Regions from separate parts of the Oceanobacillus sp. HCA-5259 genome, predicted to be linked through region 2. Evidence: predicted binding sites of a transcription regulator. Region 2 holds the regulator's gene; the other holds the start of a gene.
What was found. Region 2 encodes Rex, which represses fermentation and respiration genes when NADH is low (regulators of the CRP and FNR family bind a similar motif). Its sites were predicted from a motif close to TTGTGAAATATTTCACAA; they were not measured.
Positions count from the first base shown of each region.

Region 1: a site for Rex is predicted at 2,651-2,668, ahead of WKU33_RS04575 (cytochrome c oxidase subunit 2A). Genes of this name have one in related genera too.

Region 1 is NZ_JBBKBV010000005.1:37,196-41,415, reverse strand. It holds gene WKU33_RS04590 (carboxypeptidase M32) at 1-57, shown strand, start outside; gene WKU33_RS04585 (b(o/a)3-type cytochrome-c oxidase subunit 1) at 187-1,836, opposite strand; gene WKU33_RS04580 (cytochrome B5) at 1,893-2,396, opposite strand; gene WKU33_RS04575 (cytochrome c oxidase subunit 2A) at 2,415-2,558, opposite strand; gene WKU33_RS04570 (cold-shock protein) at 2,860-3,060, opposite strand; gene WKU33_RS04565 (HD domain-containing protein) at 3,370-3,975, shown strand; gene WKU33_RS04560 (thymidylate synthase) at 4,019-4,220, shown strand, end outside.
Region 2 is NZ_JBBKBV010000041.1:7,906-12,125, reverse strand. It holds gene WKU33_RS16475 (CPBP family intramembrane glutamic endopeptidase) at 223-939, shown strand; gene WKU33_RS16470 (hypothetical protein) at 991-1,923, opposite strand; gene WKU33_RS16465 (redox-sensing transcriptional repressor Rex) at 2,137-2,772, opposite strand; gene WKU33_RS16460 (ABC-F family ATP-binding cassette domain-containing protein) at 2,919-4,220, shown strand, end outside.

The sequences.
Region 1 (4,220 bases), on a different contig from region 2:
CCGACACTTTTAGTTAATTACCTAACAGAAAAATACAGCCGGATATATAATTTCTAATTGCATGGGAAACTATCACGAGCGTTGTATTAAATTATGAACGAAAAGTCAAGCATAACTCGGAATTATTACTAGAGCTGCAAAAAAGGACAAAGATTCGTTTAATGAATCTTTGTCCTCTTATGTTGATTAGCTATTTCCAATTGGCCAATCGAATGGTGCTGATCCTGGAGGTGCATTTTGAATGACATCCATTATCGGAACTGTATATGCAAAGAGAATCAATACAAGCGTAATGGCAATCCACAACTTCCAGTTCTCTGTCCATCTTGGCGTTGGTTCTGCATTGTCTTCTTCCTGAGCAATCGGGAATTCTTCTTCACCTTTTGGAGAGAAGAAAATCATTTTAACGAAAATGTATACCATTAATACGATCGCAATGAAAAGAATCGTACCACCGACTGCTTGAGCCATCTGATAAGCTCCCCATTCTGTAGCCTGTGCCGTCCCCCCGTAATCGGAGTAGGCGGAACGACGCGGTCCACCAATTAAACCTTGGATATGCATAGATATTGACATAATCAGCATTCCGACTGTCCAAAGAATCGTTTGAATAATTCCGAGACGGTTCACTGATTTTGTTAACTTACGTCCCGTCAAGTGGGGGATGAGCCAATAAGCAATCCCGAAAAATGTTAACACTACTGTCGTTGCTGCTGTTAAATGGAAATGTCCTGTAACCCAAATCGTATTATGAACAAGTGTGTTTATTTGATAAGAAGCATTAACAATTCCACCGGCTCCACCTGGGATAAATGCGAGCATTCCGATAAATGGTGCGAGGAATCTTACATCACTCCATGGCAAATGTTTGAGCCAGCCGAACAATCCCCCGTATCCTTTTTTACGACCCGTAATTTCAAACGTCGCAAACATGGAGAAGGCAGTCATCAAGCTTGGGATGACAACCATAAATGTCAAGATGACTTGAATAAACTTCCATGTTGAGTCCAGTCCTGGTTCTGTCAGCTGATGGTGCAGACCAACTGGGATAGAGAAGAACAAGAATAGAATAAATGAAAATCTTGCTAGTGTATCACTGAAAATTTTCCCTCCGATAATCTTCGGAATAATTGCATACCAAGCCATATATGCCGGCAATAACCAAAAATAAACAAGCGGGTGACCGAAATACCAGAATAAGGTACGGCTTAGTAATACATTAATTGTGTTCTTATAACCAAGTGACCAAGGTATAAATTGAACGAGCATTGCTGTAGCAACTCCAAGTGTTGCAATCAACCACATAAGCATATTAATGACAACCATAAAGGCAAGCAGTGGTGATTTTTCATCTGGATGTTTTTTCTTCCACAAATAGAACTGACGGAAATTGACGAATGCGTTAATCCAACTGCCGACAACTACAAGTGTGATCCCGGTATAAAATGCAGGATGCGCTTGCAGTGGAGCATAGAAGGTATAAAGTACGTTAGCTTTACCTACTAAGATGGTGATTGCAGCTATAACCATACCAATTGTCATGACGGCAAAGCCAATCCACGCCCAGTTCAATTGTTTCTTAGAATATCCTACTGTTTTACCCATTAGGGCATTTTGGAAACCAATAATGAAAAAAGTTGTAAGTACTAGGCCTAGAATAACGCCATGAACAGTTAGGATCGTGTAATAATTAATTCCCCAAGGCAATTCAAAGTTACCGGAACGGACAAGTACTTGTAATAATCCCATTAATCCACCAATAAATAAGGAAATAAATGCGACATACATATAGGACATGACAAGTCTGCGTTCATTTTTCGATAAACGAAGCTCCATTGTTCCTTTATTACGGAAAACGTTAGATTGTTTAGCTGGTGCTGTTGCTGTTTCCATTACTCAACGACCTCCATTGTCCCAAACATCATATGATGACCGACACCACAGTACTCATTACATACGAGTGTGTATTCTCCTGGGTTATCAAGCTGTACTTCCAAAGCACTTACATAACCGGGCTCAACCATCATGTTGATATTCGTTCCAGCGAAATTTAGACCGTGAACGACATCTGGACTCGTAGCCTGGACGAGCACTTTCGAACCAGCAGGTATTTCGATATGACTTATCGGTGCGCCTGATTCATCTGTACCGAGATTATAATTGAAAGCAGAGGCAACCACATTTAACACGTATCTGCCTTCATCGACCTTGGTCAAGCCAAGATTTTCTTCATGGAAAGCTTCATTCATCTCCAAATTTTCAGGATCAATCAACTCACCATGGCTTTGTGGGTGTGTCCCTAGATAAAAGGCTCCGAAACCTAAAATTAATAAGAATGCGATAAGGCCAATTATCCCAAGCCCAAGCCAATACTTTTCATACTTGTGTAAATGCATCTGTATCACTCCCTTTTTTTATCTGGAAAGGTATAGCATCAATACTCCAAACCAAGTTACTAAGATAACAACTCCTAAAACAGAAACGGAGATAAGCGTTCCTTTTAGATTTGGTTCACTTTCTGGACTGGATTTCAACTGCTTTCTCTTTTCAGTATTCATTCCTTCACCCCTCCTAGAAGTTTGATGTGCTGCTATTTTCATCATACACAAAATGAAAATAGAATTTATCCCTTCCAGATACTTTTCACAATATGTTCAATACTTCGCATACTCTTTGAAATAACGATTTTACTAACCTTTTAGTTATAAAAGTATTTGAACGTTGTGTGAAGTTTAGCTAAAAGACTACTCGAATTTAGAAAAGTCTAAAAAGGGAGGGTAAAAAAGAATCCTGAGGATTTTCAGGATTCCGGAAAACAAAAAAAGCAGTATTCTGTTACGAATACTGCTTAGGAATTTTTTATAATTTTGTTACGTTAGCTGCTTGCGGGCCGCGTTCGCCTTCAACGATTTCAAAGGAAACTTCTTGACCTTCCTCTAACGTTTTGAAACCTTCTTCTTGGATTGCTGAATAATGTACGAAGACGTCATTTCCTTCTTCCAGCTGAATAAATCCAAACCCTTTTTCTGCGTTGAACCATTTTACTACTCCGTTTTGCATGTAAACTCCTCCTAAAACCTTTCACGTAAAACGTGGTTATAATACAAAGTAGAGGCCAAAAAACATTAAAAGAGACAGCTTTCTAGAGAGTAGGATTACAATTACACCCACTTCTTTGGAAGCTGTCTTGTGTTTAATGAATCCGTACTTCTGCTTTGTTGAACCTATGATAACTCATTTAATTAGACTAGTCAAGAAATTTACAGTATTTTTTTCTGAATCTTTTTAAATATTAGTTTGTCGGAAAAACGAATGAATCAAATGCATTCCTATACAAAATAAAGTAATATAGAAAAAAGGGGGTAGAGGATGGACGAAATCCAACAGCAGCAATTAAACGAAATTCGTGAATTTACATATCAGTTATTCCATAATGATCCAACAGGACATGATTATGAACATATGCGACGTGTTGCTTTAATGGCAAAGAAAATCGCAAAAGAAGAAGGCCGTGACCCTTTCTTATGTGAGGCTGCCGGATGGCTTCATGATGTTGGGGACCGTAAACTCTTCTCAGACCCAGACCAAGCGATTAATGAAATGAATATATTTTTAGATCATATCTCCATCCATAATCAAGCGAAACATGATATCAATCATGTTATTTCAACTATTTCTTTTAAAGAGGGAAAAACACCTGCTACTTGGACTGGGAAGATTGTACAAGATGCTGACCGGCTGGACGCTATCGGAGCAATTGGGATTGCACGGACTTTCCAGTATGGTGGAGCGAACAATCAATTGATCTATAAACAGGGTAATCCGCATACTTCCATCCAACATTTTTATGATAAATTATTGAAAATAAAAGATAAGCTCCATACTTCTTACGCAAAACAGATTGCAATGGAACGCCATCGCTGGATGCTTTTATTTCTAGATCAGTTTCATAAAGAGTGGGGAACAGATAAATAGATGGGAGAAAGAAGGGGAATATTAACAATGGGAGGGTATCGACATGGTACAAGGAGAACAGGCATATCTGGATTTATGCCGTTTAATTTTAGAAAATGGAAATAAGAAAGCGGACCGGACGGGAACAGGTACATACTCTGTTTTCGGTCACCAAATGCGCTTTGATTTAAGTGAAGGCTTTCCATTACTTACAACGAAGAAAGTAAACTTTAATCTGATTGCTTCTGAGCTGCTTTGGTTTATTA
Region 2 (4,220 bases):
ATGCTCTGACCCCATGTCCCGATTTATGTTAAAATACATTTATGTGAATTTATCACGGATTAACGGTCTGTAATAGCCCCACTTCTAAACATGAGGGAAACCCGATATGTGAAGGTGGGGGATAAACAGTCCGTAAATCCCTGATTCTGTTCAACCAACATTCAGGGGGTAAAGAACGCCCACTGAATGAAGTTTCACTTTATATAGAAGGAGTCGTTGGGTTTGCCGAAAAGATATTGGTATGTGATTGTGACGTATTTGGTTATGCAGTTTTCCGCCCTTCCGGTAGCGTTGTATATGGAATTATATTTCCCCGAAAGTTATTCACAAAATATGATTTATTGGTCGATTTTTAGTTTTACTGCTGGACTGCTCGTTACGTTATGGCTAATGAGGCCAGACATGAAAATGCCAGCACACCGGGATGCTTCCCCCGTTTCTTCCGTTATCCTTTGGTCCATATTTGGGGTGTTTCTAGCCTTCTTTGCTCAAACAATTGCAGCAATGATTGAAATCTTTATTTTCGGCATCCCAGCAGGATCGGAGAACACAATGGGGATTATGGAATATGCCCGGGCAAATATGCTCTTCATTTTGATTCCAGCAATTATTGCGCCAATCCTTGAAGAGATCATTTTTAGAAAGATTATTTTCGGTAGTCTCTATAAGCGCATGAACTTCTTTTTCGCCGCTATACTATCAGCACTCGTCTTTGCTGCTTTTCATGTAGACTTTTCCCATCTTCTTATGTATACAGCAATGGGACTCGTATTTGCTTTCCTTTATGTAAAAACAAAACGGATTATCGTTCCGATTATCGTCCATGCAGGGATGAACTCTTACGTTGTTTATAAGCAGTATAACTTAACACCAGAAGAAATCCAAAAAATGATTGATCAGCTTGAACAGTTGCAGACAATTTTGTTGAGCTGGGTATGAAAAAAAGCGGGATCCTGACGGACTATTCAAACGTCATCTCCCGCTTTTTTATTATATTTCATTTAACATCGTAATGATTTCATCCGTATCTTCAATCGTTTCTTCCATTACCGTATAGCGTACAAGATATAAGTCCTCATCTTTAACGAAAATGCGGCCGATTTCTTCTTGATTTGGTTCTTTTGCATCCCCATCTACACGGAATTGGTACATGACTTCACTTTCCGTTGCATAGAGACGTTCAAAATCAAATTCTCCTGTTGTCATATCTTGTAAGCTTAGCTCCAGCACATCAATGAAATTCGCAAGCCCGCTTCGTTCATTACCATCTTCATAATAATCATAGGTGATGATTGCACTGTAATTCCCTAAGGTTTCCGCAACCGGAATGTATTCAGCGGTTGCTTCCCCTTCCGCTTCATCATAACCGGCAAGCATCCATTCTTCCTCATCAAAAGGAGTAGGAAGACTAGAAATTACTTCCACATAATCTCCAGTCATCTCAACCTCTTCTCTTTCCTCAGGCAGTGGATTGACTTCGAAGATTTCCGACTCATAAATTTTCCATTTACCGTCGTCTGGACGAAGAATATGTTCTCCTCTTGTTTCGTTGTTCTCGAAGTCGCCTGAATCTTTTTCAATCGTACGTTGTGTATAGTGGACGACAGCTTCATCCTCAGATTGTTCTTTCATCTCAAGATCTGCCAACTCGATATCCAATGAATACTCAAAGAACTCAGTGATCGTCTCCTTTGTTGATTCATAAGCAGGAGATTCCCCGTGAATTGTCTCCATATAACCGTCCAAGTCCTTTGCCATCAACGCTTCAACATTATCCTCAAGGACAGCAAAAAATACATCCTCCCCTGCTTCAACCTCTTGCTCTGATTCCGTTTCTTTCTCCTCTGTATTATTCGAGCAAGCTGCTAAAAACAGACAGGAGAGTAAAAGCAATACTCCTGTCCATATTTTACGATTCAACACGTTTTCCCACGCCCCTACTATTTTCTCCCGTTTCACTATCTTTCTTGTTTCTTTATCACGTATTAACGGTCTGTAATACCCCTACCTCTAAACATGAGGGAAGCCCAATATGTAAAGGGGATAAACAGTCCGTAAATACCTGATTCTGTTCAACTAACATTCAGTGGGAGGTAAGGAATTCCCCACTGAATAAAGTTTCACTTTATGTGTGCTCTATTTTGATTGCAATGGATAATGCTTCAAAAAGTAAACAAGTGCCTGTAGTTCAACCGCTAAATCGATATGATGAACGCGCACATCTTCCGGTACTGTAATACGAACAGGTGTGAAGTTCAAGATTCCTTCAATCCCTGCTTTAACTAATTTTTCTGTAATAACATCAGCTTCCGATACAGGTACAGTGAGGATCGCGACAGAGATTCCCTCAATTCTCTCCATCATTTCATCTATCCCGTAAACTGGAACACCCCCGACAATTTGACCGATTTTCTCTTCATCACTATCGAAGGCCATTTTGATTTGGATATTATTATTTTTCGTAAAGTTATAATTTAAAAAGGCGGTACCTAGATTACCGACACCGATTAAAGCAACCTCTGTCGTTTCATGTTGGTCGAGTGTACTGCGGAAAAATCCGAGCAAGTATTCGACATTATAGCCGTAACCTTTCTTTCCTAAAGCGCCGAAGTATGAAAAGTCACGACGGATTGTAGCGGAGTCAACTTTGATTGCTTCTGATAGTTCCTTTGAAGAAACCCGTTTTTTCCCTTGTCGATTCAGATTATTTAAATAGCGATAATATAACGGAAGCCGCTTTGCTGTTGCTTGTGGTATTTTGTTTTGTCTCATATCTGTTCCTCATTTCATTAATAACGATAATAATAGTTATACTTATGTCTATTCTACCAGAAAACGAGCGAAATGTCGTGATTATTTTCACATATAATTTCCTTCTTCTGCTTTTTGCGTTACAATACATATAATGGGGTGAATGTATGATTTTAATGCAAATGAATGGACTTTCGAAATCCTTTGGTTCGGAAACCATTTTATCAAATGTAAAACTTGAAATTAAAGATCTTGATCGAATAGCAATTGTTGGGAGAAACGGGGCTGGGAAATCTACTTTATTAAAAATAATGGCCGGCGAACTTTCTTATGATACCGGGGAACTTATTAAGCCGAAAGAACTTACTATCGGCTACCTTTCACAACATATGGAATTAAAATCCGGCAAGACAATCTGGAATGAGCTTGTCACCGTATTCGACCATTTAAAACAACAAGAAGAGAATTTACGGAAGATAGAAGAGAAATTGCAAGATACTGAGAAGCTTTCAAATGATGAATATCAAAGTTTACTATCAGAGTATGATCGCCTGCAGCACGCTTACGAGACCGGTGGCGGCTATACGTATGAAGCTGAGATTAAGGCAGTATTGAATGGACTCAATTTCCAGGACTATGATTACCATACAATGATTAGTGAACTTAGTGGCGGCCAAAAAACAAGGCTCGCTCTCGGCAAGCTGCTCCTGCAAAAGCCACAACTCCTGCTTCTTGATGAACCGACCAACCATTTAGATATTGAAACATTAGGCTGGCTCGAATCCTATTTAAGCGGGTATCCAGGAGCAGTTGTCATTGTTTCCCATGATCGCTACTTCCTTGATAAAACCGTATCCCTCGTCTATGAAATTTCAAGACATGAGACGAAGAAATATCACGGGACATATAGTAAATTTCTCGAACAAAAAGCAGCCGACTACGAACGGGAACGGAAAGAATTTGAAAAGCAGCAAACAGAAATTAAACGGATGGAAGATTTCGTCCAACGTAATATCGCCCGTGCCTCTACTACGAAACGGGCGCAAAGCAGACGGAAACAGCTTGAACGAATGGAACGGGTGAACAGACCGCTTGGAGACGAGGCTTCTATGTCCTTCTCTTTCGATATAGAAAGAAGAAGTGGAAATGATGTCTTGAAAATAGAAGACCTTTCCCTCCGCTATCCGGATGAAGATGAATATACCTTCAAGCAAGCAAACCTCCGCCTCACCCGCGGCGAACGGGTTGTCCTTATTGGACCGAACGGGGTTGGTAAAACGAGTTTACTTAAGATTCTTATCGGCAAGCTCCAGGCAACGAACGGGTCCTTTGAACTGGGGACAAATGTGAAAATCGGCTACTATGATCAGGAACAGGCGAATCTTTCCTCCAATAAAACAGTCCTGCAGGAATTATGGGATGAATACCCGCTTGTAATGGAAAAAGATATCCGCACGGTACTAGGCAAT